One region of the Streptosporangium album genome, then DNA from elsewhere that is predicted to be linked to it. Evidence: riboswitches for the same ligand, from Rfam matches in the RefSeq annotation. Region 1 holds a riboswitch; each other region holds the start of a gene.
The links. A riboswitch is a leader RNA that binds a small molecule or an ion and turns the genes downstream of it on or off. The one in region 1 is predicted to bind cyclic di-AMP.

Region 1 (10,483 bases):
TACGACGACGTTGGTGGACTTGATCACAGCGATCGCCCTTCTCGGGGCCGTTGACGCGGCGGACGCCGGCGAGCGCCCTGTCCGTGAGCCGTGCGAGGGCGTCGATCAGGCGAGTACGGACTCCAGCCGGGCCGCCACCTCCCGGTATCGGGCCACCGGGATGAGATGGATCCCGTCGAAGGCTCCGGACTCCCTGATCCGGAGTACCTGCTCACAGGCGGCCTCAACGCCCGCATCGCGGTCGCCGGACACCTTTTCGACAAGCTTTTGCGGAATGTCGATGTCTGGGATGACCGCGGCGAGCCGTCGGGCATGGGCCTCGCTGGCCAGGACCATCACCCCCGCGTACACCGGCACGTCCACCGGGGTGGCCTCGCGCCATCGCAGTAGGGCCTCCATGGAGAAGCTGACCTGGACGAAGACGAAGTCCGCGGTGCGCTTCCACGCGGGCAGCGGGCGCAGGCCCGTCGCCGTACCGACCCGGAACGGCCGTGTCCCGGCGAACGCGGCCTCCTGTGACGCGGCGCGGACCTCCTCGATCATCGCGCGTACGTTCAGATCGCTGGTCCGCCCGCCCGCGGTGGGCTTGTCGCCGTAGACGAACAGGAACTGGTCGACCCCGTAGGCGGCGGCGGTCAGCAGGTCCCTGCGGAATCCCAGCAGGTTGCGGTCGCGGGAGTTGAGGCAGGCCCCGGCAGCTGCGCCGGTCTCGCCCGACAGGCCGGGGAGCCTCCAGCATGGCAAGATTTGTCACGCTTCGTACTTTTTATCCGCTCATGCCGGGTATATGGGTATAAAACCATTCCGTACGAAAGTCGGAGGGGGGCGTGGGTCATGAGCAGACCCGCAAGCCTAGAACACCATCCCGATCTCATCGAGATGCGAGAGCGGTACGAGCGAGCGGGCTCCAGCAAGCCGGCCCAGGTAATCGAGGGACTCACCATACTCGCGGGGCTGTACCTGGCGATCTCTCCCTGGGTGGTCGGCTTCAACGGCCTGTCCAGGCTCTCCGTGAGCAATCTGGTCACCGGCGTGGCGCTTGCCGCTCTGGCCATCGGGTTCGCGTCGGCCTACGGCCGTACCTACGGGCTGAGCTGGATCGTGCCGATCATCGGAGTCTGGACCATCATTGCTCCCTGGCTCACAGGCTCGGCGATGAGGGGAAGCATCTGGAACAACGTCATCACCGGCATCGTCATCCTGCTGCTCGGGCTGGCGGCGATGGCGGTGGGCGCCAGGAAGATACCCGGCATGTCGGGCGGGCGCGACAGGCCGGGCGGGCGCGATGTGCCGGGCGGCCGTGACATGCCGGGCGGCCGTGAGATGCCGGGCAGGCCTGACATGCCAGGAAGACCTGACATACCGGGCAGGCCTTAGGCCGGTACGGCGCGGTGCGGCGGGGATGCCCGCCGCACCGCGCCGAGCTCTTGGGATGGAACCGCTGTGTAATGTAATGAAATAGGGGTATTTGGGGCTCCTGTGGGTTTTTGTCCACATGGAAAGCCCTGAGCCGGGAAGGGCCTAAGTGGCGGTGGAAAATCCGCCCGGATGCATTCCCGGAGGTAGTGATGGCACCACGTACTCCGTTCACGGCACTCGCGGCGACATCCGTTGCCGTGCTGGCGCTGCTGGCAAGCGCCTCACCGGCATCGGCCCTGGCGCCGACACCCACGCCGAAGCCGACCTCGACCTCCTCGCACGGACGTCAGGTGCCGGCGCAGGATGTGCAGTATCTGATCCAGACGCATCAGGGCAATCTCGCTGAGATCGCCGCCGGCAAAGCCGCTGAGCGCAAGGGGAAGGCCAAGGACGTCCGTTCGGTCGGAGCCGTCCTCGCCGCCGGCCACACCAAGCTCGAAAGCAGGCTCAAGCAGATCGCGCAGCGTCTGAAGGTGGCTCTGCCCACGCAGCCCACGGCACGCCAGCAGGCCAAGGCCAAGGAACTGGACGCCCTGTCCGGCGCGGCGTTCGACAAGGCCTGGACCAAGACGATGATCTACAGTCACCGTGCGGCCCTGGGCGCGACCAGGAATGAGATCGACAAGGGGTCGGTGCCACAGGTCAAGGCGCTCGCCAAGGCCGCCGAGCCGGTCATCCAGGACCACCTGAACCGGCTGCTCGCCGTACAGAAGTCCGTCGGGGCCCTGGGGCAGGACCAGCCGGGGACGATTCTGCGGGTGTCCCTGTCACAGGCGGCGAGGAACCCCTGACCCGTCCACCGGATCCCGCTGATTTCCGCCCGGTCCCGGGGGCTAACTGTCGCTCTGGGCGCCGACACGCCAAAATTGGTCCGTGGTCAGGATCGGATCGGTAGGGATGAGCGATTGCGAGCGTGGGCAACTTCCGCCAGTGCTGGGCCGGCTGTTCCCCGACGGCGGTGAGGGACGCACGCTTGCGACCGCGTTGCCGCCCGGAGACGTGGTGTGGCCCGATCCCGGTTACGCGGGGTCTGTGGCCGGCCACCGTCCGGCGTTCTGGCTGAGTGACGAGGCGGTCGCCGGCGAGCTCTGGACCGAGTTACGGGGGGAGCACGGGCGTTCGGGCCTGTGGCCGGTGCTGCTGGAGGACTCCGTCCAGCCGTGGTCGGCGGGCCAGATCGCCCCGGACGCGGTTGCCGAGATCGACAACTACCACCCCGCCGCTTTCATGGCCGAGGTGTGGTCGGACTGGACCGAGAAGGCCCATGTCGACCAGCTGGAGCTGCTTGACCCGTTCGGACCGCGGTGTCCCGGCCCGGCCCCGTCCGGCGAGCTCGCCGCCGATCCCGGCGTGGTCGCCGACTGGTACGCCGGGATGGTCGCCGAGCGCAGGACCCCGCTCGGGCTGGTCGCGGCGGAGCGGGGGGCCGACGCGCTGGCCGTCATGGGGTGGCAGGGCGCGCTGAACCACAACGAGTGGATGGTCCCGCTCGCGGCCGTGGTGCGGAGCTGGGAGGACAGGTTCGGCGTGCGAGTGGTCGGCATGGGCTTCAACACCCTTGACCTGAGCGTCGCCGCGCCCCCGGTCACCCCGGAACACGCCCTGCACGTCGCCGCCGAGCACTGGACGTTCTGCCCCGACAGCGTCATCTACAGCGCGGGGACGCTGGTCGACTACGCGGAGCAGATCAGAGGCAGGAACGCCTGGTCGTTCTGGTGGGACTGATCAGCTGAGCAGGAAGTCTCGGAGCAGCGGGAGATACTCGGGCTGCTCGGTGGTGATGGAGTGGCCCGCGCCTGCGACAGCGACGAGCGTGGAGCCCGGCAGGGTACGCCGGTAGTCCTCGGCCACCTCCGGCTTCAGGTAGTCGCACTCGCCCCGCAGGATCAGCGCCGGGACCTTGGCCGAGCGGAGCGCGGGGCGGGGGTCGGCCTCGTCGTCGGGCACCAGCGCGTGGGCGGGGTAGGCGCCTTCCCGGAGCGCTCCCGGAGAGACGAAGACCGCCTTGGCCACGTGCCGGGGGTGGGCGGCCAGGTAGCGCGCGGTGAGTGAGCCGCCCCAGGAACGGCCGACGAGGATGAGCTTGTCGGCTCGCAGGACGCGCCGGATGGCTTCGAGGTCGGCCGCGTCCCGGAGTGTCTGGCCGTGCAAGACGGCTACGAGGGCGACGGCCAGCGTCACGGCGACCGCTCCGAGTGCCGCCGGCCCGGCCGTGCTGTACATCGCCAGCGCGTAGAGGGCCGCGAACAGCACCGCGCAGCCGAAGGCGATCAGCACCCGTACACGCTACAGCGGCTGGGGGTCGCCGGTCATGACCGAGGCTTTACCCGCGGCGGTCCTGACGCTTCTGGATCTTCCAGAGGGTGTGCTCCGACCGGTTGATGTGCCATTTCCCTGCTCGATGGGCCTGTGTGGAGGTAAAAAGAAGCGTTGACAGAAGGATCGGCGTACCGGTCGCCGTGCCCCTCGCATTGATCGTGCGAATATTCGTCGAATCATCCCTCCTTTGGCTGTCATCGGGAAGAATGCCCAGCTCATAGGCATGATCAACGGAAACTGCCGAACGGTTTTCCCGGTGGTTCCGGCCGGTTCGACGCACCGTCCGGAAGGTCAAGCGGTGGCTAATAGGGCTTTCTTGGCCGATAAAGGTAGATCTTCTGGGTCTATCATGGGTTTTGTTTTGCTTTGTCCTCGAATGGGCGCTAGTGTCCTATTTGTGTTCGGTTGGCGACCTGCCCTTCAGCGGAAGGAGCGGCCGGCCGGCGTCGAATCCCGGAAGCCGTCAGGGCCATGGGAACCGGGGACCCACTTCATGGGGTGAATCCGCCGCGATCATGCGGCGGTAGGGCAACTCCACCGCCCGAATCCGTCAGCTAACCCGGTAGACGAGATGGAGAGGACATCACTCATGGGACGTTGCGCTCCCTTCCCGCTGGTATCTGCCTCATCCGTACCGGCCTCCTAAGACTTCATTGCCGCGTTCGAACGCGGCGCCCCCCGACGCGCCTCGCGTAGTGCCCGGGACCGCCGGCACTTCCTCTCTCTCTGTGAGCGCGTATCCGCCCGTGCCTCTCCTGTGTGGCACCCGCGTCTCCCCGTTCCCTCGCGAAGGAGTCTTCCTCCCATGCGCTTCTCCCTTGGCATACGCAAGAACCGATATGTCGTCGCCGCTCTCCTCGGCGCGAGCGTTCTCACCTCCGCGAGCGTCGTCTCGGTGCTCCCCTCCGCGCTTCCCGCCACGGCCGACACCACCTCCGTGCTCCCCATCGCGGTCAAGGGTGCCTCCCTGGCGGCCCCGGCCATGGTCAAGACCACCTCCGCGAAGCCCGGCTCCGAGTCCGGCTCCGAGGTCGTCCTGCTGAACGGCTCGACCAAGGCCTCGTACTTCTGGGACGACTCCTCAGGCCGCGCCGGCGACACCGGCCTGCCCGCGAGCGGCAAGCCGATGCAGAAGGGCATGATCGCCAGCCCGAGCTGGCCGCTGATGACCGAGGGCTATGTCGTCTACCAGGGCAAGAAGGTCAAGTTCTTCGTCGGCGACCGCGGTCCCGGAGTGCCCTCCAGCAGCGGTGTCATGATCGACCTTGACGCCAAGACCTTCGCCGATCTGACCGGCGGCACGTTCAACCCCGACACGCTCGGTGTGGACGGCAACGGCGGCGCGGGCCACATCAAGGTCGACTACGTGATCACCAAGTGGGGCACCGGCCCGGGTAAGAAGAACCAGCCCGTGCCGTTCTCCGCCGGCGCGTGGGGCCGTGTCGACAACAACCCGGCCACCCCGCCCACGGTGGTCAACAAGTAATCGGCGGGAGGGCCGAGCCCTCCTGGTGCCTCTCCGGGCGGTTTCCGGTGAGCATCCGCCGGCTCGTATGCCGGATCAGAGGCAGGAGCGGACCCCGCGGAGGGGCCACGATCTGCCCCGCCCGCTCTGGCCCGAGTTCGCCGACGCGATCGACGAGCTCACCGCCGCCGGGTGGTGAGCTCCGGTACGGCCCGCGCCTCCCGGGGTGCGGGCCGTACCGGAGGATCAGACCTCGAGCCGCTCCTCGATGCCGCGCATGATGTGCCGTGCGAGCGCCAGGTTGGCCCGGGCGCGGTCGAGCGCCACGTAGAGAAAGAGTCCCTTGCCGCCCCGGCCGTTGACCGGGCGGATCACGTGGTACTGACCGCTGAGCGTGATGAGGATGTCCTCGATGCCGTCCTTGAGGCCAAGTGACTCCATCGTCCGCATCTTGGCCTTGACGACCTCGGTGTTGCCGGCCGCGGCGATCTGGAGGTCGAGGTCCTTGGAGCCACCGAGGGCACCCAGAGCCATGCCGCTGTTGTAGTCCACGACCACCGCGCCGAGGGCGCCGTCGATCCCCATCATCTCTTTGAGCGAGATGTCCATGTTGCCCATTTGCGTCTCCGATTCACTGAGATATCGATATGCGGGATGTGATGGCGGCCAGAGTCACCGCCGTCTTGCGACCCTCCAGTCGCAGGAGCCCGAGGTTGGTGCCCGGGCGGGCCAGCACTGTGAGGACGATCTTTGGGCCGGCGGCGTAGAAGGCCGCGTAACCGTTGGTTCCGGAGATCAAGGTCTCCTCGAAGGTGCCCTTGCCGGCCATGCTCATCAGCCGGCGGCTGAGGGCCAGGACCGCCGAGGAGAGCGCGCCGGTCTGCTCGACGTCCTCTTTCAGATCGCTGGCTATCGTCAGGCCGTCGACGCTGCAGGCGATGCTCCCGTTCACATCGGGTATGCGCTCACGCAGCAGCGCCATCTCCCGCTGTATCTCGTCACGCAGTTCCACTGGCATCCTCCTTCCGAGCAGCTTCAGCGTCCGGAGCCTCATCGGCATCGGACCAGGCTCACGTCAATGCCTCCAATGCGTCTCTGAGCCGGATGAGCAGGTTGACGTCGGCGGGATCCCCTGTCGCGTGCGGAAGCGGCGAAAGCGGCGCGGACGGTCCGGTGGCGCCCGTCGCGGTGTCCGGCGGTTCCCCGGGGCCTCCGGCGCCGTTCTTCACGCGCTTGGGCAGCGCGCCGGGTACGGTGCCGGATCCGGCCTGGGGAGTGTGCAGCAGCCCTGCCGCGGCGAGCTGCCGTACGGCGAGCAGCACCGAGTAGGCCGGGCGGCCGAGCTTGCGCGCCAGGTCCCCCGGGGTCGCCGCGGAGTCGGCGCCGACCAGCACCTCCCACTGGAGCGAGGTCAGCACCACCCGCTGGGCGGTGACGCGGCCCACCGGGACGACCGGGAGCGCGTCCAGCTCGTCGGACGGCCAGGCCTGGTTCAACTGCGCCCTCCTTCGCTTGCACTCCCGGAGCAGTCCGGTCACGTCGAAATACCACTGAGGCCCGAGCCAGTGCCGGTCTCCCCGCCGGAACCTGGGCCGGTGACCGGTCGCCTCGAACAGGAAGTACACGGCGTCGAGCACCGAGTTCAGTACGCAGAACTCCAGCTCGCCCCGGGTGAGGACGCCCTGGGCGACCAGGAGTTCACCGCCCCACCGGTCCTCGGTGGCGGCCTGCCTGGCCTGCCGTACGGCATGGGCGGAGATTCTGCGGCCGGAGGTCAGGAGATCCTCCAGCCGGGGGGCGGCCGGACTCTCGGCGTAGGTCACCCGGCCACCGGTGAGATAGAGCATCCCGGCCTTGCCCAGCCGGAGCGCACCGGTGGCGCGGTCGTCGGCCAGCCCGCTGAGTACGCTCTCCACGGTCGGCATGGCTCACGTCGTTATCAGGCGGCTGGACAGCGCCTGAAGACGGTGGCGGGCCAGGGCCAGATTCGAGCGCTCCAAATCGAGCCGGACGTAAATCACCAGTGGGCCGTCGAAAACCGTTTCCAGTGGCCTTAATAAATGATGTCCGCTATCCGTGGTTATGATCATGTCGCTGATCCGGACCGTTCCGCTGGGGGAGGTTGTGGCGAGTCCGTCCAGGGTTGCTCGCAGGGTCTCGCTCAACCCGGCGGCCGACTGCTCCACGCCGGTCCGACGGCTGCCGCCGACCCCTACGGCCGTCCCGCTGGTCTGGTCGATCAGGATCGCGTCCAGCGCTCCGGGGATGGCCATGACCTCGGTGAGGCAGTCTTCGATTCCAAGCACGGGGGCTCCCTCGCCAACGACTTCACGACGTCGCCCGGCCAGCGTAGGGATATCTCGAGGGAACCATGTGTCCCATTTGAAACTGATGTGCGCGGAGGTGAATGATTTAATAACCGCGTATAAGGATGTATATCCCGGAGGGGAAATCGCCCATCAGTCTTCGGTGATAAGTGCCTGCTCGTCCGGCTTGAAAACAAGAATGTTCTTCACATAAGACTCCACGGCGACAGGAAGGCCGACATCGTTTCCGGCCGCCTCGGACATGAACCAGCGGTGGTCGAGCACCTCGTGGAAGACCTGGGCCGGTTCCAGCTTGAGCCGCAGCTCCTGGGGCACGGCCTCCACCGTCGGATGGAAGACCTCCGCCAGCCACCGGTGGGCCACGATCGCCTCGTCCTCGTACCGCAGGCCGTACGACACCCTGAAGGAGTCGAGGTCGTTGAGCAGCCGCCTGGCCTGGTTCTCCTCCACGTCCAGGCCGGTGAGCCGGAGCAGCCTGCGCTGATGGTGACCCGCGTCCACGACCTTCGGGCGGACGATCAGCCGCCCCGTCCCCGCCTTGCGGCGGACCATCATCTCGGCGACGTCGAAGCCGAGGGAGTTCAGCCGGCGGATCCGCTGGTCGATCATGTGCCAGTCGACCTCCTCGATGATCTCGTCGGAGGTGAGCTCGTCCCAGAGCGCGTGATAGCGCGAGCAGACCGAGTCGGCGACCTCCTCGGGATCGGTGGAGGGGTGGAGCAGGCCGCCGGCCTCCAGGTCGAGCATCTCGCCGAAGATGTTGGTGTGCGCGACGTCGATGTCGTACAGCCGCTGGCCCTCACTGATCATGGGATGGAGCTCGCCGGTCTCCGCGTCCACCAGGTAGGCGGCGAAGGACCCCGCGTCCCGGCGGAACAGGACGTTCGACAGCGAGCAGTCGCCCCAGTAGAAACCGCTCAGGTGCAACCGGACCAGCAGTACGGCCAGCGCGTCGAGCAGCCGGGTGAGCGTGTCGGGCCGGAGCGTCCCCGACATGACGGCCCGGTAGGGCAGGGAGAACTGCAGGTGCTGGGTGATCAGCGCGGAGTCCAGCGGCTCCCCGGCCGCGCCGGTCCGCCCGGTGACCACCGCCACCGGCTCCACCGAGGGGGTGTCGAGCCGGTGCAGGTCCCACAGCAGGCGATACTCGCGCTTGGCGTAGTACTCGCTGATCTCCTTGATCGCGTAGACCCTGCCGGAGAGCCGGGCGAAGCGCACCACGTGACGGGAGATGCCGCGCGGCAGCGAGACCAGGTGGTGCGCCGGCCACTGTTCGAGGGGGACGTCCCAGGGCAGGCGGATCAGATCCGGGTCGCCGGGGGCGCCGGTGAGCTGCAGGGGCATGTCGATCCTCACGAGGTCGGGAGTCGGTGGGGAGGCGGTGGGGCCGGTCTTCACGGGCTGGCGGGCCGGCGAGGGAAGACGGGAGGGGAGAAGGCCCGTTGGACCACCGCGGAGAGCTGCTCCTCGGTGAGCACCCGGGGCTCCCCGACGGCCTTGGCCCGCACGTAGACCTCGCAGAGCCACTCCAGCAGCCGGGTCGCCTCGAACGCCCCGTGCAGGTCGTCGCCGACGGTGACCCCGCCGTGGTTGGCCAGCAGCGCGGCCCGCCTGTCCTTGAGGGCGGCCCTGGCGGAGTCCGCCAGCTCGGGGGTGCCGAAGGTGGCGTAGTCGGCGACCTTGACGGTGCCGCCGAGCAGCAGCGCGCTGTAGTGGATCGGCGGCAGCTCGGTCATGGTCGTGGCGATGACCGTGCCGAAGGTGGAGTGGGTGTGCACGACGGCCTGGGCACCGGTGTCCGTGTAGAGCGCCAGGTGCATGGGCGTCTCGGAGGACGGCTGCAGCTCCCCCTCGACCAGGTGGCCCCCGACGTCGATCACCGGGCAGGCCTCGGGCTCCAGCCGGTCGAGGGAGACCCCGCTGGGCGTCACCGCGACCAGGTCGCCGACCCGGGCGCTCAGATTTCCAGCCGTGCCGACGACCAGCCCGGTCTCGGCGGCCTTGCGGCCGTATTCACACAGCAGACGACGCTGCTCCGCCAGCAACATGTCAGCAAAAGTATGGCTATATCGCGCTAAGCAGCAAACCTCTGTATGGCTGCCGTGTCCGACGGTGGCGACGGCCCACGCTCCGGCTCCGGTCGGAGCCGGAGCGTCCGCGCCACGTCCGCCGGTCCACTCCGTTGTCGGACGCGCCGATGGGCCGTCTGGTTTTGTGCGTCCGCCGCAGACGTGATCTCCTGGACGGATGGACCTGCTTGACGACTCCTCGGTGGACCGGAGACTGGCCGACGTGCCCGAATGGCGGCGCGAGGGCAACGAGATCCGCCGCACGATCAAAGCCTCCGACTTCCCGACCGCGATCCGCATCGTCGACGAGGTCGCCGTCGAGGCCGAGAAGCTCAACCACCACCCTGACATCGACATCCGCTGGCGCACCCTCCACCTGACCCTGTCCACCCACGACGCCGGCGGCCTGACCGAGATGGACTTCACCCTCGCCGCCCGCATCGACGCGATCGCCGCGTCCCACGCCTGACGGATCCGGGAGCCGCGGGACTCGCGCGGATCGGACAATGCGAATACCCACTGTGATTGCTTGATCACTCGTTACAGTGGGTCCCTTGCTCGCCGTGTCTGATCCGTGTCTGGTCAAGGAGTTGTTGGATGCGCGTTCTCGTGGCTCTCGCCGCCGTCGGTCTGCTGAGCGTGGCCTGTGGCGGCCAGTCGACGACCGTCACCACCCATCCGGTCGCACATGATCCGAGCCCCACGGGGATCCGGCTCGCCGGGGGTGGCACGCTCACCAAGCCGGCCCCCAAGGCCTTGGCCGTGACCTACGACACCAAGCTGGCGCCGCTCGGGGCCTCGGCCGAGGTCGTGGCCGAGTCGGGGGCGGTGCTCGCCACCTCCACGGTCACGGTCGGAGGGCTGCTGCCCAACCGGACCTACGG
Region 2 (10,483 bases), on a different contig from region 1:
GAGTGTCAGTCGGACTCGCCGAGCCCGATCGAGAAGGCGGCGTCGAGATCGTGCCTGGAGTAGGTGCGGAAGGCGATGTGCGTCTCGGTGCGCAGCACCCCCTCGACCTTGTTGATCCGACCGGGGATGACCTCGGCGATCTCCTCGTAGGCGGAGACGCGGACCATGGCCATCAGGTCGTACTCCCCGGTGATGGAGTAGACCTCACTCACCCCGTCGATCCCGGCGATCGTCTGGGCGACCTCGGGGATCCGGTCCACCTCGGCGTTGATGTGCACGATCGCGGTGACCACGAGCTTCCTCCTCGTTGAGTACGGCTTGCAGGTCTGAAGCTATCAGCGCGCCGGGCGGCCCTCACGCGCCTGGTGCGGTTCGGAGGACCGGTAGGCGCGGTCGAGGCGCGCCTTGAACCGTCCCGCGCCGTCGATCGGCAGGCTCCAGGCGCCGTCCACCTGCACCAGCCGCACCCCCGGGGACTCCAGCCAGCGCAGAACGCACTCGGTCTCCTCGGCGCTGGCGGCGGGAACGGGGCCCGGTCCCGGCACGACGGTCTCGGCGGTGGCCACCAGCGCGTCCACGAACGGAGTGGGATGGGCGCCACGGGGCATCACCCCGGCCGATGCCAGCCGGCCGTACCGGACGACGTGGATCTGCCAGCCGCCGCCCGCCGCGGGGGAGGCCGCGACCATCTGGGGGATCGCGGTCAGCGCCCGCAGCCGCTGCATGCGGGCGGAGGCGCGGACGTAGGAGGCGAGCCGGTCGCGGTCGGCCGCGGCCTCCTCGTAGCGCTCGTCGGCGGCCAGGCGCTCCATCCGCTCCTGGACGGCCGAGAAGACCGGGGTGACGTCCAGCTCCATCGCCCGCCGCGCGGCCGTGGCGTGCCGGCCGTACTCCTCGACGCCCTGACGGCCCTCGCACGGCGCCCCGCACCTGCCGAGCCCGGCGAGGGCGCAGGCGGAGCGCCTGGTGCGCGGGGTGATCTTTTCGGTGCACTGCCGTAACGGGATCGCCTCGTGCAGCGCGGTGCGGGCGTCCTCGGCCGCGCGCGTGCTGGTGAACGGGCCCAGATAGCCGGCGTCGTCGTCCTTGATCTCGCGGACGACCGACAGGCGGGGGAACGGCTCGTCGGTGAGCTTGAGCCAGACCATCTTCTCCGGGAAGCGCGACCTGCGGTTGTAGCGCGGTTTGGCCGAGCCGATCAGCCGTAGCTCCCTGACCTCGGCCTCCAGGGCGGTCGCGCAGACGATCGGCCGGACCCGCTCGACGATGCCGATCATCTCGCGGATCCGTGGCCGGGTCTCGCCGGCGGTGAAGTAGCTGCGCACGCGGTTACGGAGGTTGGTGCTCTTGCCGACGTAGAGCGGGTCGCCGCGCTCGTCCTCGAACACGTAGACGCCGGGGCCGCTCGGCACCGCGTCGGCCAGGTGCCGCTTGCGCCGCTGCTCCGGCGTCGGCGCGCGGACGAAACCCTTCAACTCCTCCAGGGTGTGCACCCCGAACGAGCCCGCCCGCTCCAGCAGCGCGTGGAGCACGTCCACGGTGGCCTGGGCGTCGGCGAGCGCGCGGTGGCAGGGCTCGGTCCTGCTGAAGATCCGGGCCAGCGTGGAGAGCTTGCAGTTGGGCGCCTCGTCGCGGGTCAGCAGCTTGCGCGCCAGCACGACGGTGTCGACCACCGGATGGGCGGGCGTGGGATAGCCGTGGGCGGCGCAGGCGGACTTGAGGAAACCCAGATCGAATCCCGCGTTGTGCGCCACGAGGGTGGCGCCCTCGGCGAACTCCAGGAACGACGGCAGCACCGACTCGATCCTCGGCGCCGCCACGACCATGGCGTCGGTGATGCCGGTCAGCACCGAGATGAAGGGCGGGATCGGCGACCCGGGATCGACCAGGGTGGCGAACTCGCCCAGGACCTCACCCCCCCGGACCTTGACCGCCCCGATCTCGGTGATCGCGTGCTCGGCCGCCGAAACCCCGGTGGTCTCCAGGTCGAACACGACGAACGTGATCTGGTCGAGCGGTGTGCCGAGCTCGTCCAGCGTTCCCTGCACGGCGTAATCCACGACTCAGACCATAGGAGCCCGGACCGACATTTAACACTCCGGCGCCCGGCGTACCGGCCGCCGCGACGGTCACGGCCCTGCGCCACCGCGGCGACGGTCGGCATGATCCCGATCCGCTTCCTCACCCGGCCGTTCACTCCCGAGGGCGTCACGCCGCCGGCGCGAGCCGTGCGGGGCTGACCCCGCGGCCGTCCCCGGCGGAGTCCCATGAGGCGTCGAAGAGCAGGGTCTCGCTGGACATGCCGTTGCCCGAGGGGGCGGACAGCCGCGACACCGTGACGGGGCCGCCCAGGCGGCCGGTGAGCCATGAACGGAGCCGTTCGCGCAGCTCGCCGAGGTCGCGGGTGGAGGTGCGAATCTGTTCGGTCTGGCCGCGCTGTCCGCCCATCGCGCTCTCCCGGTGGCGTGCGTCACGAGTCGCTGGGCACAGTCGTATACCTATGATCAACCACTTGTCCACATACAGTTCACCTTTATGCCCGACAAAAGCATGGTTTCCAGCCATGTCCGGGGCGGGGTGAGGTAGCCGTACCCTTGACGTGAAGACCAATCCGAGTAGGGGCCGTGATGAGTTCAGCCGGAGAAGGCCTGTCTCGTCCGTTACCCGAGCAGGTCCGCTTACATGTCGTGGAGCTGGCGTCCCAGATTTTGGGGTCGATGCCCACCGCCACCGTGCCCCTGCCGCTCAGGGGGATCGCGAAATTCGACCCCCGTAAACGAGCCAAACTGGGCAGCGCCCCGATCGCCGCCCAACTGGAGAGCGACAAGGAGTTCCGGGAGCTGGTCGCCGAGACTCTGAGCGCGGGCTGGCCCGAGCTGGTGGCGAGCCTCGCCGAGGGCGTCGTGCCGCCGGCCGCCGAGCCCGTCCTGGTCGCCGCCGCCGCCTACCTGACCCGGCCGCCCGGCTGGGCGGAGATGGTGGAGGCCGCCCGCGCCGACCTGGAGCGGTCGGCCGTCGCGGCCGAGGGCTCGGCGCAGGAGCAGACGCTCAACCGGCTGCGCGAGCAGCTGGCCACGCAGAAGACCGCGGCCAAGGAGGAGTCCGACCGGCTGCGCGACCAGCTCAAGACGGCGCGCTCGGAGATCTCCGACCTGCGTCGCAAGCTGCACGACGCCCGCGAGCGGGCCAAGGCCGCCGACGCGCGGGCCGCCGAGGTGGAGGAGGCCGCCCAGGAGATCAGGGCCGCCGCCGCGTCGGCGGGCAGCGCGGGGGAGAGCGAGCTGCGCCGCCTGCGTGAGCGGCTGGCCGACGCCGAGCGGCAGCTGGAGGCCACCCGCCGGGCCGCACGCGAGGGCCGCAGCGTGGAGGACACCAAGGTCCGCATGCTGCTCGACGCGCTCCAGGACGCCGCCGCGGGGCTGCGCAGGGAGCTCGCCCTGCCCTCCAGCATCAGCAGGCCCGCCGACTCGGTGGCCTCGGTCGCGCCCGGCAGGCAGGGGGTCCAGGCGGTGCCCGCCAGGGCCCTCGCCGACGACGATCCGGTCCTCCTCGACCAGTTGCTCGCGCTGCCGCAGATCCACCTGATCGTGGACGGCTACAACGTGACCAAGAGCGGCTACGGCACGCTCACCCTCGCCGACCAGCGCAACCGTCTGCTCACCGGTCTCGGCGCGCTCTACGCGCAGACCCGCACCGAGCTGACCTGCGTCTTCGACGGGGCCGAGCTGAACGCCCCGGTCCCGGTCTCGGCTCCCCGGGGGGTCCGGGTGATGTTCAGCGCTCCCAATCAGATCGCCGACGACCTGATCCGCCAGCTGGTCCGCGCCGAGCCCGCCGGCCGTGCCGTCGCGGTGGTCTCCTCCGACCGTGAGGTGGCCGAGTCCGTGCGCCGGATGGGGGCGCGGCCGGTTCCTTCGGTGCTGCTTCTGCGACGTCTCGGGCGGGGATAAGCCTTTTGGTCGTATGGTGCGTCGGATCACACTGGAGGTGGATTCGATGCAGAAGATCATCGCACTGGCCTGCGCCGCCCTCGTAGCGGGTACGGCCGCCGCCGCACCCGGCATCCCCCGGGGCTTCCTGCTCTACGAGAAGGCCGCGGCCACGAAGGACTCGGACCCCGAGACGGTCTGGAAGGTCAGCGACTCCCTGAAGTCCCGGTTCGCGCTGAACCCGTGCGGCAAGAACGCCCCCGGCGGGATCGGCCGGGTGGCCGCGCGGACGGTGACGTTCACCGGTGTGCCGGACTTCATGAAGGTCGAGCAGGTGCTCCTGTACGGCTCGCGGGCAGGCGCCGAGCGGGCCATGGCCCAGGTCCGTGCCGCCCTGTCCGCGTGCGGGGCCAAGAAGGACGGCGGCTCCGCCTACCGCTACGTCTCCACGGCCGTGGCCGGGCTCGGCGACGACGCCCTGAAGGTCTCCGGCCAGGTCTACTACGGCAGGAAGGCCGGCGTCGGCGGGGACCGGAGCGTGGTGGTCCGCAGGGGCAACGCCGTGCTGGTCTACCTGTGGGCGGGGGAGTATTCCAAGCCCACCAAGCGGGACTGGGCCGACCAGATGCGGGACGCCACCAAGATGACCGCGAAAGTCTGCGCGATTGCCACCTGCCCGTAAGGAGTAAAACGGCCAAAAAGGTGAGCTAACCCTTACTTGTTCTGTACTATTCCGCCCAGGTCTTTGCACTGGGAGGCGATGCTGTGGCCGTGGCGGGTATGCCGGTTGGATTCGGGCGGATGCCGATTGCCGCAGGGTTGGCTCTCGCGCTCCTGCTGTTGCCGATCGGCGGCGCCTTCGCGGAGCCGAAGCCGACCGTGGCCGAGGCCAAGAAGAAGCTGGAGAAGCTCAACGAGCAGGCCGACAAGGTCGTCGAGAAGTACAACCAGGCCGGCGAGAAGCTGAAGCGAGCCCGCAAGAAGTACGAGACGCTGAACGGCGACCTCAACCGTCAGAACGCCAAGGTCGCCGGCCTGCGCAAGGGGCTCGTCACCATGGCCGTCAACTCCTACCAGCTCGGCAGCGTGAGCGGCTGGGAGGGCATGATCAACCAGCCCGATCCCACCATGCTGCTCAACGGCCTGGCCGCCGTCGACCAGATGTCCACCTCCCGCGCCCTGACCCTGGACGCCTTCGACGAGGCGAACAAGGTGCTGCGCGTCAATCGCGACAAGGCCAAGGCCGCCCTGACCGAGGCCGACGCGACGCGCGACGAGCTGGCCGAGGCGAAGGCCAAGGCCGACAAGATGGTGAAGTCCCAGACCGCCCTGCTGAACAAGCTCAACGCCTTCCAGCCGGGAAACCCCAACAGCACCGGGCTCAAGTACAACGGTCCGGCCTCGGGCAACGCCAGGGCGGCCCTGAGCTTCGCCTTCGCCCAGGTCGGCAAGCCGTACCGGTACGGCGGCACGGGCCCGGGCGGCTGGGACTGCTCGGGCCTCATCCAGGCCTCCTGGCGCAACGGCGGCGTCAGCCTCCCCCGCACGACCTGGGAGCAGTGGAGCTGGGGCGCGAGCCGTAAGGTGTCGCTGAGCGAGCTCCAGGCGGGGGACCTCATCTTCAGCGAGGGGCTGGGGCACGTGAGCATGTACGCGGGTGGTGGGAAGATCGTCCACGCCCCCCAGACCGGAGACGTCGTCAAGGTCGTCCCGCTGTCCTCCTACGGCCGTCGCGTGGTCGGAGCCGTCCGCCCCTGACCTGCGCGTCTGTGGAGGGCCTCCTGTTCCGGGAGGCCGAGGCTCCTCTGCAGACCCCCGCGGTTCCCCGTCAGACGCGCCAGACGGTGATGCAGAGCAGGGGCGCCACCAGTACGGCAAGGGGCCCGCTGAGCAGGATGCCGGCTGTCGAATAGGCGGCGGCAGGTGCCCAGTCCGACCGCTTGTCCCGCTGGTCGAGAAGGCGTTCCACCCGGTGGACGACCGCCTTGTCCGCCAGGGCCGGCGTCCCGCCTCCGCCGGGCCGGCCGCGGGGGTGGCCCATCCGCACCAGGGCGCGAGCCAGCGACAGCTCGCCGTGGGCGCGGCGGGCCTGGTCGTCTGCCGGCATCTCCAGCAACACCGGGACGACCTCGCGGGCCGTCCGAGCTGCGCTCAGCCAGGGAAACGCCTGGCTCAGCGCGATGAACGGCAGCAGGATGAGGTCATGGCGGCCTCGTGCGTGCGCTCGTGCCTGATCACGGCCTGCAGTTCTCGCGGGCTCAGTAGGTCCAGCGTCCCCTGGCTCAGCACGATGCGGGCATGTCGTCCTGGGACGCAGTACGCCACGGGCTCTTCACTCGGCAGGACGTAGGCGTCGTGGAGGAAGGAGTGATCTGCCAGACCAGCGTGTGCATGCCGTGCGGGAAGAGCACGGCCAGCGGCGCGGCTGCGGCCACCAGGCCCACTCCGACCGCTCCCAGCCCGCCGGACAGGCCGATGGCCTGCCAGAGGACGAGCGCGGCACGGGGACACCGATGAGTCCACGGTGCGGCGGCCAAGTGTTCGGCCACCCGTCCGCCGAGCACGACGGGCGTCAGCGAGATCCCCGCGGAGATCAACCAGAGGATCACGGAGCAACTCCGTCTCGCCCCTCGAGCGCGTCCCGAAGGGCCGCGGCCACCTCGGGCGACACCGTGCCGACGAAACGGTTCACCGCCGCTTCGAGATCGCCGGCTTCGTCGAGGGCGGCACGCATGGTCTCGGCGACGAATCTTCTGGTACGTCACCCTGCACAACCTCGCCCGGCGCCACCTGCCCGTCCCCGCCGGTGTGCGCCGCGCGATCGGGGCGGTCATCGGCTACCACGCGGTCGCCCTCACCATCTGGTCCCTTGGCGTCATCACCCTGATCGGCATCCGGTTCTGGTCGTACTGGACCACCTTGGTGTGACCATTCCCGTCCGTCATGCTCGATCTTCCGGGAAGCGATGAAGGCCGCAACGCTCGCCGGCCCGTCGCTTCCCTGCCCCCTGGCCGGTGCCGGAGGTTCGGCGGCGACTTCGCGGCGATCTAGACGTATAGGACGGCCGTTCCGCGGGCCGGAGAGAAAGAGATCAAACCTGATGTGACAAATGTTACAGGAGTGGCGTTTTTTGGATCATGATCCGTGGAATGTGACGAGGGTCATATCCGGATGAGGGAACCGCATATCACGCAATGATCACGAGGTGGGGAAGAGCTTTATCGATCTCCGTATTCATGGCATTGCTTTGCCGAAATATGGTGTTCGAGGTAGCTTCTGGCGTCGCGGTGACACGCCATGTCACCGCATTGCGCGCCTGCTCCCCGGAGCAGGCGTTCCGTTAGAAATCCAACCGGCCGTCGCTCCCCCGAGGGGTTGATCCCCGTCGCGGCGGCCTGCCGAATCCGTGCAGCCAGGAGGCGCGGAACCGGGGACCCATGGGCCCTCAGAGGAGGGCCAGGGGTGAATCGGCATATGTCATGCCGTAGGGCGACTTCCCTGCCCGAATCCGTCAGCTAACCCGGTAGGCATCAGTGGAAGTCCCAAGGAGAAATCCTGTCTACCACCCTGCGTAACCCCCGTCTGTCGCGCCTTGCCCGCCTTTCCCTGGGCGGTGCCGTACTCACTCTGACCGCTTCCTCGGGAGCGGTCGTGCTGGGATCCACGACGGCACAGGCGACGGCCGACACCGGGCCCACTCTCCAGGTCAGAAGCACCGACTCTCAGGTTGAGAGGACGGTTCAGGCCCCCGCCGCCGCGGCGCGGAGCAGCGCCAAGAAGGCGAAGGCCAAGAAGACCACGTTGAGCAGAGCCGCACTGCAGAAGGTGAAGGCCGGTAAGGCGGTCTCGGCGGCCAGGAAGCAGATCGGCGATCCGTACCGGTGGGGAGCCTCCGGTCCCGGCGCGTTCGACTGCTCCGGGCTCGTCCAGTACGCGTGGCGCAAGGCCGGTGTGACCCTCCCCAGGATCACGACCAGCCAGTACCGCGCCGTCAGGAAGAAGGTCTCGTGGAGCCGTCTGCGCCCCGGTGACCTGATGTTCTTCTACGGCAAGGGCCACGTGGGCATGTACGTCGGCAAGGGCAAGATGGTGCACTCGCCGAGCAGCGGCAAGACGGTCCGGTCCGTGAGCCTGAAGGGGTACTACAAGTCCTCCTTCGCCGGAGCGGTCCGCCCCGGCGGCTGACCGAGGGAATCCGGCCCCGTCCGTCCTCCCGGGGACGGACGGGGCCGCTCCATGTCCGTCAAGTAGCATCGGCTCATATGTCCGTCCCGAGAGGGCGCCGCGCCGTGCTCACCGGGATGCTGGCGCTGATGAGCGCAGGCCTGGTCACCGGGGCGGAGCCGCCTTCGGGGGAGACGCGCGGCCCGTGGCCCGGCGCCGCCACCGTGGTCCGCGGTGAGGACTCCGTCGTGATCGGCCACCATGTCCCGCCCGCGCGCCTGCGCGACCTGGCCTCCAGAGCCGACCGCGCCCGCCGGGCCGTCGGGCGGATCTGGGGACCGGTCCGGGCCGTGATCCTCTTCCCCGCCACCGACGCGGAGGCGGCGGCGCTCGCGGGCGCCGGAAGCACCCGTGGCCTGGCCGCGATGGCCACCTCCGACCGGGTGATCGTCCTGCCGTCGGGCTACGCGAGGCTCAACGAGACGGGGCGGGACGTGGTGATCGCTCACGAGCTCACGCACCTGGCCACCGGGGCGACCCGGGGCGGCCGGGTGCCGATGTGGCTGTCGGAGGGGTTCGCCGACTACGTGGGATACCGCGACTCCGGGATCGGGGTCCGCGAGGCCGCCGCCGAACTCGCCCAGGAGGTGCGCGCGGGCCTGCTGCCCACCCGGCTGCCCGTGGCCGCCGACTTCGCCCCCGGCGCCCCGAGGCTGGCACAGGCCTACGAGGAGGCGTGGCTCGCCTGCCGCTACATCGCGGAGCGCTTCGGTGAGAAGGCACTGGTGAGGCTCTACGGTAGCGATGTCGGCAGCGCGCTGGGCCTGTCGCAGGCGGAGCTCACCGCCGCGTGGCGTGATCACCTCCGGAGGGAACTGGAATGACGCGAACCATGACGGAGGCGCGCCCGGATATCCGGGCGGCGGGGTGGGCGCTGGCCGCCCTCGGCGTGGTCACGCTGGCGGTCGTGGCGTTCACCACGCCCTGGCGGGTCCTGCCCGCCACAGCCCCGCCTCTCGTCCCGGACCCGGCCCGTGACTTCACCCCCGGCCAGGTCGCCCGCGCCGACACCTTCGACGCCGCGGTCAGCGCGCCCGCCTACCTCTCGCTCGGCCTGACCCTGGTGGTGGCCGGGATCCTGGTGGGCACCCCGCTGGGCGCGTGGCTCGTCGGCCGGCTGAGGGGCCCGTGGTGGCTGAGGGCGTTGCTGGGCGTCCTCGTCATCTCGGTGGCGGTGGCGGTCCTGCGCTGGCCCCTGGGAATGTGGTCGGAGACCCAGCTGCGCGCGTTCGGCCTGTCCACCCAGGACTGGCTGTCCTGGACCGCCGACCGGATCAAGAACATCGGCATCGGGACCGCGCTGACCGCGATCATGGTGCTCGCGGTGGTCGCGCTGGCACGCCGCTACCGGCGCTGGTGGATCCCCGCGGCGATCGGCGCGTTCACGCTGACCGTGGTCGTCTCCTTCGCCTACCCGGTGGTGGTCGAACCGATCTTCAACGACTTCACGCCGATGCCCGCCGGGCAGCTCCGCGACGACCTGCTCACCATGGCCGCCCGCGACGGGGTGCCCGTCGAGGATGTCCTGGTGGCCGACGCCTCCCGGCGGACCACCGCGCTCAACGCCTACGTCTCCGGGTTCGGCGCGACCCGCAGGATCGTGGTCTACGACACGCTGCTCCGGGCGCCCAGGGACGAGGTCGAGCTGGTGGTCGCGCACGAGCTGGGCCACGCCAAGGCCGGTGACGTGCTGTACGGCACGCTCGTCGGCGGCCTGGGCGCGGCCTGCGGGGCGTGCCTGCTCTACCTGCTGACGTCCTGGAGGCCGCTACGGCGGCGCACCGGCTCCGACTCGGCGGCCGATCCGAAGGCGGTGGGACTGCTCATGGGACTGCTCAGCCTGGTCACGTTCTTGTCCGGCCCCGCGCAGAACCTGGTGAGCAGGCAGATCGAGGCCCGCGCCGACGTGCACGCGCTGGACCTGACCAGGGCCCCGGCCGTGTTCGTCTCCATGCAGAAGCGGCTGTCGGTGACCAACATCTCGGACCTGACGCCGGACGCCCTCGAATACGTCCTCTACGGCTCGCATCCCACGGCGCCCGAGCGCATCGCCATGGCGCGTTCGTGGGCTCGGCTGAACGGCATCCGGGAGCCGTGAGCCGGGCGCTGATCGTCACCAACGACTTCCCGCCCCGGGCCGGCGGCATCCAGTCGTTCGTGCACGGTCTCGCCGCCTGCCGCCCGCCGGGCTCGGTGGTCGTCTACGCCCCGCGGTGGACTGGCTGCGACGGCTTCGACGCCCGCCAGCCGTACCCCGTCGTGCGGCATCCCACCTCGCTGATGCTGCCCACGCGCGCGGTCGCCCGCCGGGCCGTGGAACTGGTCGCCGA
Region 3 (10,483 bases), 290 kb from region 1:
GGTCGGCGCCCTTGACCGAGCCGACGGGGGTCACGACCGCCGCCGTGCCGCAGGCGAAGACCTCGGTGAGCTCGCCGGACTCGCAGCCCGCCTGCCACTCCTCGATCGACAGGCGTCCCTCCTCGGCGGTCAGGCCCAGGTCGGAGGCGAGGGTGAGGATCGAGTCGCGGGTGATGCCGGGCAGGAGCGTGCCGGTGAGGGCCGGGGTGAGCAGGCGGTCGCCGTAGACGAAGAACAGGTTCATCCCGCCCATCTCCTCGACGTAGCGGTGCTCGCCCGCGTCGAGCCAGACCACCTGGTCGCAGCCCTGCTCGACGGCCTGGCGCTGGGCCACGAAGGCGGCCGCGTAGTTGCCGCCGCACTTGGCGAAGCCGGTGCCACCGGGCGCGGCCCGGGTGTATTCGGTGGACAGCCAGACCGAGACGGCGTTGCCCCCTCCGAAGTAGGCGGCCGCCGGGGAGGCGATCACCATGTAGCGGTAGTTCCTGGAGGGGTAGTTGACCCCCAGCGCGGGCTGCGTAGCGATCATGAAGGGGCGGAGATAGAGGCTGTGGCCCGGGGTGGTGGGGACCCACTCGCGATCGGTCTGGACGAGGAGCTCCAGCGACTCGACGAACGTCTCCTCAGGCAGCTCCGGCATGGCCATCCGCGCCGCCGACAGGTTGAAGCGGGCGGCGTTGGCGTACGGCCGGAAGGACGCGATCGCGCCGCTCTCCTGGCGGTAGGCCTTCAGACCCTCGAAGAACTCCTGGGCGTAGTGGAAGACCGCGGTCGCCGGGTCCAGGGTCAGCGGGCCGTACGGCATGAGCCGTGCGTCGCGCCAGCCCTCACCTTCGGTGTAGTCGATCGAGATCATGTGATCGGTGAAGGTCTGCCCGAATCCGGGGCTCGCCAATACCTGCTCGCGCTCGGCTGCGGTGCGCGCGTGGTCGGAGAGCTGCACGTCGAAGCTGAGCTTCTGAGCGGTGGTCATGACGGAGATCCTTCTCTTTGTGGCGGTCTGCCCTTGGGTCCATTCTGCAATGGACCGGGTAACGGGAAACTACTGCATTGATGTCGCATACCGGCAGTGCCGGGACAGACGAAGACGCGCCTGGCGGCTCGTGAGCCGCCAGGCGCGTCTGAGGTGAAAGAAGGCGGCTCTCTCAGCCGGCTACTCGGGCGGTGATGTCGTCGCCGATCTCGTGGGTGGTCCGCCCGGCCCAGCCGGCCAGCCGCTCGACCAGGTCCTCGGCCACCGCCTGCTCGACCCGGGCGGCCTCGCCGGACAGACCGAGGTGGTCCAGGAGCATGGCGACGGACAGGATGGTCGCGGTCGGGTCGGCCTTGCCCTGGCCCGCGATGTCGGGGGCGCTGCCGTGGACGGGCTCGAACATGCTCGGCGCGGTGCGGTCGGGGTTGACGTTGCCGCTGGCCGCCAGGCCGATGCCCCCGGCGATGGCGGCGCCGATGTCGGTGAGGATGTCGCCGAACAGGTTGTCGGTGACGATCACGTCGAACCGCTCCGGCTGGCTGACGAAGAACATCGAGGCCGCGTCGACGTGGCAGTAGTCGGTCTCGACGTCGGGATACTCCAGGCTGACCCGGTCGAATGTGCGGGCCCAGAGGTCACCGGCGTAGGCGAGCACGTTGGTCTTGTGGACCAGCGTCAGCTTCCTGCGCGTCCTGCCGAGCGCCTTGTCGAAGGCGTAGCGGACGACCCGCTCGACGCCGAACGCGGTGTTCACCGACTCCTGGGTGGCGATCTCGTGCGGCGTGCCCCGGCGCAGCACGCCGCCGGCCCCGGCATACGGTCCCTCGGTGCCCTCGCGGACGACGATCATGTCGACGTCCTCGGGGCGGGCCTTGCCCAGCGGGGACTCGACCCCGGGGAAGAGCTTGACCGGGCGGAGATTGACGTAGTGGTCGAGCTCGAAGCGGATCTTGAGCAGCAGGTCGCGCTCCAGGATGCCGGGGGGCACGCTGGGGTCGCCGATCGCGCCGAGCAGGATCGCGTCGTATCCCCGCAGCTCGTCCAGGACCGTCTCGGAAAGGATCTCACCGGTCTTGTGGTAGCGCTTGGCGCCAAGATCGTAAGTGGTGGTCTCCACCTTCGCGCCGACCGCTTCGAGGACCTTCAGACCCTCGGTGACGACCTCGACTCCGATCCCGTCTCCGGGGATGACTGCCAGGCGAATGTTACGCGCGTCCATGCAGGCACCTTACCGGCCCGTCTCGGTAATCGAACACTGATCTCACCCATCGGACGTTTCGCACCCCTGGACACCCCTGATCGTTTTGTCCAGTTTTGTGCAGTCTTGACCCTTTCGTGAAGTTTCGTTATGGTCCTCTGCATTCGAACCGATGCCTAATCCGTGCAGGCCGTTCCCCCTTTTCGGCCTGAGCGGAGCCGGGGAACCACTTCCGGGATCCACGGCCGTCCAGGACGTTTCGCTCCGTCAGTCGGAGCCATGTCCCGGGCCGCCTGCACGGGATCCCTTGGGGCGAATCAGCGCTTCTCGCGCCGTAGGGCGGCCTCCACGCCCGAGCCCGACAGCTAACCCGGCCGGCCTTATGGAAGGAACCATCTTGTCCGGCAAGATCTATCCCCGCGTCCTGCCCCTGCTCGTCGCCGGCGCCGCCGTGCTCGCGACCCCCTCCCTCGCCCTGGCGGACACCCCCACCCCCTCTCCCACCCCCACTCCCCCCGCCGCCGAAGCCCCGGCTCCCACCTCCCCCACGCCCGCCGCCGAGGTCCCGACGCTCACCGGCCCCAAGCTGAAGGCGGCCCTCGCCGCCAAGGCTCCGGTACCCGCCTGGAAGAAGGCCGTGAAGTGGGCCATGTCCAAGCGCGGCACGCCGTACGTCTGGGGCGGCACCGGCAACGGCGGCTTCGACTGCTCCGGCCTGATGCTCCGCGCCTACGGTGCCGCCGGGATCAAGCTGCCCCGCGTGACCTACGACCAGTACGCGGAGTTCCACAAGAAGGTCGCCTGGAAGGACCTCAGGCCCGGTGACCTGATCTTCTTCCACGGCCTCGGCCATGTCGGCATGATCAGCAGGCCCGGCTACATGGTCCACGCCCCGCAGACCGGGGACGTGGTCAAGGAGGAGAAGCTCACCTCCTGGCGCCGCAGCAGCTTCGCCGGCGCCGTCCGCCCCGACCGCAAGGGTGTCAAGCTCTCCATCGAGCAGGCCAAGCTCGCCGCCGCCCCCGCTCCCACGATGCTCCAGGCCACCTCCTGAGCAGCTGAGGTGCCGCGGGCCGGCCCGGCCCGCGGCACCTGCCCCGGCCCTGGCGCCGGCGCCAGGGTGTCCTGGCGTCTCATCCCCCTCTCGTCGGGCCCTTCTCCCCGGGACGCGCTGTCGGCCGGTCGCGATAGCTTTTCCGCCTGTCCACGGTCGCGACGGCCGCCGGCCACGGCGGGCGGACCGGCACACGAGGGGAAGGGTGATCATGGTCAGTGCGGAGACCCCACCGATCAGGGGCGAGGAGGACTCGCTCGCGGCCACGGCGCGGACGGCCGATGAGTCGTCGTTCACCGAACTCGTCGAACACCACCGGCATGAGCTGCGGGTGCACTGCTACCGGATGCTCGGCTCGTTCGAGGAGTCGGAGGATCTGGTGCAGGAGACGTTCCTGCGCGCGTGGCGCGGACGGGAGGGCTTTCAGGGCCGATCCACGTTCCGCGCGTGGCTGTACCGGATCGCGACGAACGCCTGTCTCGACTTCCTCGACCGCTTCCCCCGCCACCCGCGACCGCGCCAGGAGCCGATGATGGCCGATCCGGCCATGGCCGTGCCCCCGGCCGAGGTCTCGTGGCTGCAGCCCTACCCCGACCGGCTGCTGGATCCGATCACCCCGGACGACGCAGGACCGGCCACCGCGCTGATCGCCAAGGAGACGATCGAGCTGGCGTTCCTGGCCGCCATCCAGCATCTGCCGCCCAGGCAGCGGGCGGTGCTGATCCTGCGCGACGTGCTCGGCTGGTCGGCACCGGAGACCGCGGCGCTGCTGGAGGTGAGCGTCGCCTCGGTCAAGAGCACGCTGCAGCGGGCCCGGCCGGTGATGAGGGAGCACCTGCCCCCGCGCCGGCTGGAGTGGGCGCCGTCGGCCGACCCCAGCGGTGCCGAACGCGCGCTGCTTCAGCGCTACATCGACGCCGTCGAGCAGGCCGATCCCTCCATCCTGGCCGCGCTGCTCCGCGAGGACGCCTGGCAGACGATGCCGCCGGCGCCGATCTGGCTGGCAGGGCGCGAGGCGATCGTCGCGGCCTGGACACCCGCCATGATCGGTCCAGAGGCATGGGGCGACTGGCGGCTCCTGCCCACTTGGGCGAACCGGCAGCCTGCGGCCGCGGCCTACCTCCGGCGGCCGGGAGAGCCCGCCTACCTGCCTTCCTGGCTCGCGGTTCTGCGGGTCGAGGGCGACCTGGTGGCGGAGATCACGACCTACGGTCACGGGCTGTTCCCGGCGTTCGGCCTGCCGCCCGCGCTGTGACGGACGGCGGCGATTCCTTTCCCGCGGCTCCGCCGTCTCAATGGTGAGCACCTGACGGGCTGCGACGGCGCGACGGACACGTCCGGCGCTCCCGCGGCCCGGTGCTCCGACCATCGAGGAGCCGTCCGGGCCGCGCCGCCCGGCGATCCGCCTTCGGGAAGGAAACCCCTGTGAGCGATCTGCAGAAGCACGTCCAGGAAGCCGTTGACCAGCTGGTCGAGTCCGGAGCCGAGAGGGGCGTGCAGGTCGCCGTGTACCGGCACGGTGAGCTGGCCGTCGACGCCGTGGCGGGCGTGGCCGACCCGGGGACCGGGCGTCCGGTCACCTCCGGCACCCCGTTCTACAGCACCTCGACCGGCAAGGGGGTGACCGCGACCGTGGTGCACGTGCTCGCCGAGCGCGGCGCCCTGAGCTACGACACCCCGATCGCCGAGCTGTGGCCGGAGTTCGGCGCCCACGGCAAGGAGGCCGCGACCGTGCGGCACGCCCTGACCCACTCGACCGGCGTGCCGGGCCTGCCCGTCGACGTCACGCCGGAGGACTTCCGCGACTGGGACCGGATGTGCGCGCTGATCGCCGACGCCGCCCCCTGGTGGGAGCCGGGCACCAGAACCGGCTACCACGCGCAGACGTTCGGGTGGATCATCGGTGAGATCGTCCGCCGGGCCACCGGCAGGCCCATCTCGCAGATCCTCCGCGAGGAGGTGGCCGGCCCCCTGGGGGTCGCCGACGAGCTCTTCTTCGGCGTCCCGGAATCCGAACTGGGCAGACTGGCCCGGCTGGAGGACGCGCCGAGCGACGTCGAGATGTCCCCCGAGATGCTCGCGGAGATCCCCTTCTTCAGGGTCGTCCACGGTTACACGGCTGGTCCCCTGGCGGTGCTTCCCGACGCGGCCTTCGGCAACCGGGCGGACATGCTCACCACCGACATCCCGGCGGGAGGCACCATGTCCGCCCGTGCCGTGGCCCGGATGTACGCCGCGCTGCTGGGCGAGGTGGACGGCGTGCGGCTGGTCTCCCCGGAACGGCTGCGCGAGATCACCGCCGTGGCGGTCACCGGTGTCGACGAGCTCTTCGGGGGCCCGGTCACCCGGGCGTTGGGATACGACGTCAGCCTCCCCTGGCCGACCGCGGAGCACTCTCCGGCCGGATTCGGGATGTCGGGCAGTGGCGGAACCGCCGCATACGCCGACACCGCGACCGGGACGACCTTCGCGCTGACCAAGAACATCTCCTCCGCCGGTGACTTCAGCACCGTCGAACGGATCGGCGGGATCGTCGCGGAGGCGGTCTCCGGCGGCTGACCGGCGGCGGCATGGCGCGGGCCCGGGTCCGCGCCATGCCGCCGGTCCCGTCATGGATGCGTCGCGGACCGTGGTGGAAAGGCCTCGGAGGCGGGTCGTTGCGTCACGCCGCCAGTCGATATGGCGCAATGATTCGCAACATACTGAGATATTTCACAACTTCGGGCGTACTGTCGCAGCCAACACCCTCCGACAGCGACGGAGTGGCTCGATGGCAACCTCCACACGCATCGACGAGGCAAAAGGCATCCTCGCGGCGCGCCTGCGCGCGCTCCGCTCGGACGCCGGCCTGACCGGGCGGGCACTGGCCGCGCGGACCGGCATGGACCACACGAAGATATCCAAGATCGAGAACGCCGTTCAGATGCCGAACCAGACCGACATCCGGGCGTGGTGCAAGGCGTGCAGCGCCGATGAGCAGGTGGTCGACCTGATCGCGGCGGCCCAGAACATCGACGCCATGTACACGGAGTGGCGACGTCTGGAGGAGACGGGACTCGGGCGCGTGCAGCGTTCGTTCCAGCCCCTGTACGAGAAGACCCGCCGGTTCCGCGTGTGGCAGCACTCCGCGATCCCCGGCCTGCTCCAGACCTCCGGGTACGCGCGGGGACATCTACGGACCGTCATCGACTTCCGGAACATCCCGGACGACATCGACGCCGCGGTGGCCGCGCGGCTACGGCAGCAGGGCGTGCTGCGCGACGGCACCAAGCGGTTCGCGTTCATCGTCGGTGAGCAGGCGCTCCGCACACCGCTGGTCGGGCCGGCGGAGATGGCCGCCCAGCTGGACCGGCTCACCGAACTGACGGACGGCGTCGCGAACCTGTCATTCGGCATCATTCCGGCAAGGGCGAAGCCGTCGATGATGCCGCCGGAGAACTTCTGGATCTACGATGCCGCCCGGGTGCGCGTCGACACGGTGCCCGGCCAGATCCAGCACAAGGCGCCTTCGGACGTCGCCGTATACGAGAAGGCGTTCGAGGCGCTGCACACCGTCGCGGTGTACGGCCAGGCCGCCCGCGAGGTGCTGCGGACCGTGACGGGCGAGTTTCGCGCAACATAACGCAACATCGTTGCTGCGGGCACACCGGCTATCTAACGTCGCTAGTGTGCCCTCGCTCCCCTTTTCCCTGACGGATCCGTCCCAGGACGGGATCACCCGAGACGGCCCACCGGATCCCGGTCCCCCATGACTGCCGGGTATGACACCGAGAAGATAGAAGCGGCCGCCAAGGTCCAGGCGGACGCGCCGGGCTGGCTTGTCATGTGGCGGCCGTGGCGGCGGTGCTTCACCGCGTTCGAATGCCGCGACCCGCGACGGGTCCGGATCGTCGAAGCCGGGACCGCCGACGAACTACGCGATCTCATGCAGCACGTCGAAGTCGAACTCTGGCAGACCCTGTCTCCGGCCGAGTCGCCCCCCACGTGCGACCTGCCGCTGAGGTCTGCCAGGTAACAGCCCTGTGGCCCCGGGGCGAGGACTCGTTCTCGGAGGGGTGCTTTTCAGGGAGAGGGGAGCCTCCCGGGGCCACAGGTGCCACCACCGTCCCGCCGGGTCACGGGCGGGAAGCCCCCCTCCTGAGGGTCATCGGGTGGGAACGCCCCCGTTGTCGCGGCGGTCCAGAGCGGTCTGGAGGGCGTCGGCGGCCTCGTCCTCGGTCTCTTCGGGACGGTTCCAGGGATACATGTCGTACATGGCGATTCTCATCTCGGTCGCATGCGAGCAGGGAGATGGCCCGGACTCCGGTCGGAGCCCGACCGGGCCTGGATGTCGCGGATCCGGGTCGCGGACCGGCGACGAGGCGCGGAACCGGCGAGCGCCGTAACACCGCGGCGGGCCGCCGGCCTGTCCTGTCAGACCCCGCCGCGGCAGGTAATGAGTACGAGAACCTGGCGCATTTCCCACCACGGTACCCGCTCACGGACATACGGTCTCGCCCACCGTACGTATTTCTCACATGCTGAGATGCCGTACGGCTGCCGCCCCAGCCTGCGGGCGGCAGCCGTACGGAGCGGGACCTAGTCGGCCAGGTCGACCGAGCGGCCGCTGTCGGCGCCGATCTCGGCGCCGATCTGGTCGATCACGTTGGCCGGGATGCCGGTGTCGACGGTCAGCGCGATGAGGGCCTTGCCGCCCTTGGCGTCGCGGGCCACCTGCATCGAGGCGATGTTGATGCTGTGGTCGCCGAGGATGCGGCCGACGACGCCGACGATGCCGGGGCGGTCGGTGTAGGTGAAGAACGACAGGTGGTCGGTCGGCTCGATCTCCATCTGGTAGCCGTTGACCTCGACGATCTTCGTGATCTGGCGCGGGCCCGACAGGGTGCCGGAGACCGAGACCGTACGGCCGTCGGCGAGGACACCGCGGACGGTGACGACGTTTCGCCAGTCGGGGCTGTCGGAGCTGGTGACCAGCTCGACGGTCACGCCGCGGTCCTTGGCCAGGAGCGGGGCGTTGACATAGGTGACGGAGTCCTCGACCACGTCGGTGAAAATGCCCTTGAGCGCGGCCAGCTCCAGCACGCGGACGTCCTGGGAGGCGATCTCGCCGCGGACCTCGACGTCGAGCCTGGTGGCGACCTCGCCGGCGAGTGCGGTGAAGACCCGGCCGAGCTTCTCGGCCAGCGGCAGGCCGGGCTTGACCTCCTCGGCGACGGCGCCGCCCTGGACGTTGACCGCGTCCGGCACGAACTCGCCGGCGAGGGCGAGCTTCACGCTCCGCGCGACCTGGGTGCCGGCCTTCTCCTGGGCCTCGTGGGTGGAGGCGCCCAGGTGCGGGGTGACGACGACCTGGTCCAGCTCGAACAGCGGGCTGTCGGTGACGGGCTCCTTGGGGAAGACGTCGATGCCGGCGCCGGCGACGCGGCCTTCCTTGATCGCCGAGTAGAGCGCGTTCTCGTCGATGATGCCGCCGCGGGCGACGTTGATCAGGCGCACCGACGGCTTGACCGTGTGGAGCTCCCTGTCGCCGATGAGCCCGATGGTCTCTTTGGACTTGGGCAGGTGAACGGTGATGAAGTCGGCCTCACGCAGGGCCTCCTCCAGCGACACCAGGCGGACGCCCATCTGCGCGGCGCGGGCCGGCTGCAGGTAGGGGTCGTAGGCGATCAGCTCGACGCCGAACGGCTGCAGGCGCTGGGCGACCAGCTGCCCGATCTTGCCGAGGCCGAGGATGGCGACGACCTTCTCGTCGAGCTCGACGCCGGTGTACTTCGAGCGCTTCCACTCGCCGCCCTTGAGCGCGGAGTGCGCCTGGGCGACGTTGCGCGCGGAGGCGAGGATCAGCGCGACGGTGTGCTCGGCGGCGCTGGTGATGTTGGAGGTGGGCGCGTTGACGACCATGACGCCGGCCTTGGTGGCGGCCTCCACGTCCACGTTGTCCAGGCCGACGCCGGCGCGGGCGACGACCCGGAGCTTCGGCGCGGCGGCGATGGCCTCGGCGTCCACCTGCGTGGCGCTGCGCACGATGAGCGCGTCCACATCGGCGAGAGCGGGCAGGAACTGGGCGCGGTCGGCGCCATCGGCGTGGCGGACTTCGAAGTCCGCGCCCAGGACCGCGAGACCGGCTTCGGAGAGTTCCTCTGCGACCAGTACGACGGGCTTGTTCACAGGCTGGATCCTTTGAGACGTGGAGGCTGCTGCACGGACCTCACGTAGTCTATCGGCGCTTGTGAACGCGTTCACGAGTGTCCCGCGATCCGAGACGGTTACCCGCCCCAGTCACATTTCATACGTAGAAAATTCAACTTGGTATTGATCCGGAGAAAACTTCACGATTACCCTCATAAGCCGTGGTCCCCTACCTATCGTTCCTCATATGAGCATCGGGAACCCCGCTCTCGGCGACGCGCTCGCGCAGCATGACGGCCCGCACCGGCTGCTGGCGGCACTTGCCGACTGGGGACTCCTGGTTGCCGTGCGACCGGATCGCTCCGTCGTGCTGGGCACGACGCAGAGCGGTGATCGGGTGCTGCTCGGATACACCTCGGCGAGCACCTACGCACGGCACCGTGGCAGCCACTCGTTGTCGGCCTGCGACGCCGACACCATCCTCGACATCCAGCGCGTCACCGGTGTGCGGGAAATCGTGATCGACGCCGCGGGCCCGGCGGCCGCCGCCGTGCCCATCGAGGATCTCCAGCGCTATCTGCGCTCGACCCGCACCGGCCCCACGCCGGCGCTGTCGAGCACGACTCCGACGGCGTACGCGACCGGGGCCATGGCCACGGTCTCGCGCTCCCCGGCCCCCCCGGTGGCGCGTCCCCCGGCTCCCCCCGTGGCGCGCCCCCCGAGGACCCCGGACCCGGCCCCGGTGGCTCGGCGGAACTCGGTGCCGGCGGCGCCCGCCCAGCCGTGGATCCCCTCGCCCCGGCCCCATCTGTCGGGGCCGATGCAGATGGTGGACCCCGGCTACCGGCGGTGCGAGCACCCGATCCTGCCCGCGCTGCGCGTCGCGATCTCGCACCTGCTCGCCGACTACCCGCTCGTCCACCACGTGTGGATCTCCGAGTCCCGGACCTCCTCCGGCGCCCCGGGCATCATGCTGCACGTCAAGGTGCACATGTCGGCGGCCGAGGACGTGGTCAGGGACATCCACCGCGGGGTGCGCGCCCGGCTGCCGCAGCTCGCCTCCAGCGAGGCGCCGATCCTGATGGCCCGGGTCGCCGACGCGCACAGCGAGCAGCGGATGGTCGAGCTG

Region 2: it holds a riboswitch for cyclic di-AMP, as region 1 does, so the genes downstream of both, FHR32_RS27425 (C40 family peptidase) here and FHR32_RS46575 (hypothetical protein) in region 1, are expected to answer to the same signal.
Region 3: it holds a riboswitch for cyclic di-AMP, as region 1 does, so the genes downstream of both, FHR32_RS06575 (C40 family peptidase) here and FHR32_RS46575 (hypothetical protein) in region 1, are expected to answer to the same signal.

The regions. Positions count from the first base shown of each region.
Region 1 is NZ_JACHJU010000001.1:1,084,575-1,095,057, reverse strand. It holds gene FHR32_RS05170 (methylenetetrahydrofolate reductase) at 106-744, opposite strand; gene FHR32_RS05165 (SPW repeat protein) at 835-1,377, shown strand; gene FHR32_RS05160 (DUF4142 domain-containing protein) at 1,569-2,210, shown strand; gene FHR32_RS05155 (DUF4253 domain-containing protein) at 2,350-3,144, shown strand; gene FHR32_RS05150 (alpha/beta fold hydrolase) at 3,145-3,696, opposite strand; cyclic di-AMP (ydaO/yuaA leader) riboswitch at 4,173-4,322, shown strand; gene FHR32_RS46575 (hypothetical protein) at 4,544-5,224, shown strand; gene FHR32_RS05140 (hypothetical protein) at 5,450-5,821, opposite strand; gene FHR32_RS05135 (roadblock/LC7 domain-containing protein) at 5,835-6,221, opposite strand; gene FHR32_RS05130 (DUF4388 domain-containing protein) at 6,274-7,128, opposite strand; gene FHR32_RS05125 (roadblock/LC7 domain-containing protein) at 7,132-7,509, opposite strand; gene FHR32_RS05120 (DUF4032 domain-containing protein) at 7,663-8,874, opposite strand; gene FHR32_RS05115 (class II aldolase/adducin family protein) at 8,925-9,578, opposite strand; gene FHR32_RS05110 (4a-hydroxytetrahydrobiopterin dehydratase) at 9,778-10,068, shown strand; gene FHR32_RS05105 (superoxide dismutase family protein) at 10,197-10,483, shown strand, end outside.
Region 2 is NZ_JACHJU010000002.1:781,343-791,825, forward strand. It holds gene FHR32_RS27380 (Lrp/AsnC family transcriptional regulator) at 6-293, opposite strand; gene FHR32_RS27385 (DEDD exonuclease domain-containing protein) at 336-2,060, opposite strand; gene FHR32_RS27390 (hypothetical protein) at 2,209-2,448, opposite strand; gene FHR32_RS27395 (NYN domain-containing protein) at 2,718-3,950, shown strand; gene FHR32_RS27400 (hypothetical protein) at 3,997-4,611, shown strand; gene FHR32_RS27405 (C40 family peptidase) at 4,731-5,687, shown strand; gene FHR32_RS27410 (M48 family metalloprotease) at 5,758-6,048, opposite strand; gene FHR32_RS47370 (M48 family metalloprotease) at 6,102-6,254, opposite strand; gene FHR32_RS27420 (hypothetical protein) at 6,212-6,538, opposite strand; gene FHR32_RS46155 (hypothetical protein) at 6,535-6,663, opposite strand; cyclic di-AMP (ydaO/yuaA leader) riboswitch at 7,316-7,474, shown strand; gene FHR32_RS27425 (C40 family peptidase) at 7,581-8,114, shown strand; gene FHR32_RS27430 (hypothetical protein) at 8,192-8,977, shown strand; gene FHR32_RS27435 (M48 family metallopeptidase) at 8,974-10,251, shown strand; gene FHR32_RS27440 (glycosyltransferase family 4 protein) at 10,248-10,483, shown strand, end outside.
Region 3 is NZ_JACHJU010000001.1:1,373,503-1,383,985, forward strand. It holds gene FHR32_RS06565 (branched-chain amino acid aminotransferase) at 1-973, opposite strand, end outside; gene FHR32_RS06570 (3-isopropylmalate dehydrogenase) at 1,146-2,192, opposite strand; cyclic di-AMP (ydaO/yuaA leader) riboswitch at 2,335-2,566, shown strand; gene FHR32_RS06575 (C40 family peptidase) at 2,569-3,225, shown strand; gene FHR32_RS06580 (sigma-70 family RNA polymerase sigma factor) at 3,437-4,480, shown strand; gene FHR32_RS06585 (serine hydrolase domain-containing protein) at 4,651-5,784, shown strand; gene FHR32_RS06590 (helix-turn-helix domain-containing protein) at 5,996-6,847, shown strand; gene FHR32_RS06595 (hypothetical protein) at 6,974-7,240, shown strand; gene FHR32_RS45785 (hypothetical protein) at 7,370-7,492, opposite strand; gene serA (phosphoglycerate dehydrogenase) at 7,804-9,393, opposite strand; gene FHR32_RS06605 (hypothetical protein) at 9,602-10,483, shown strand, end outside.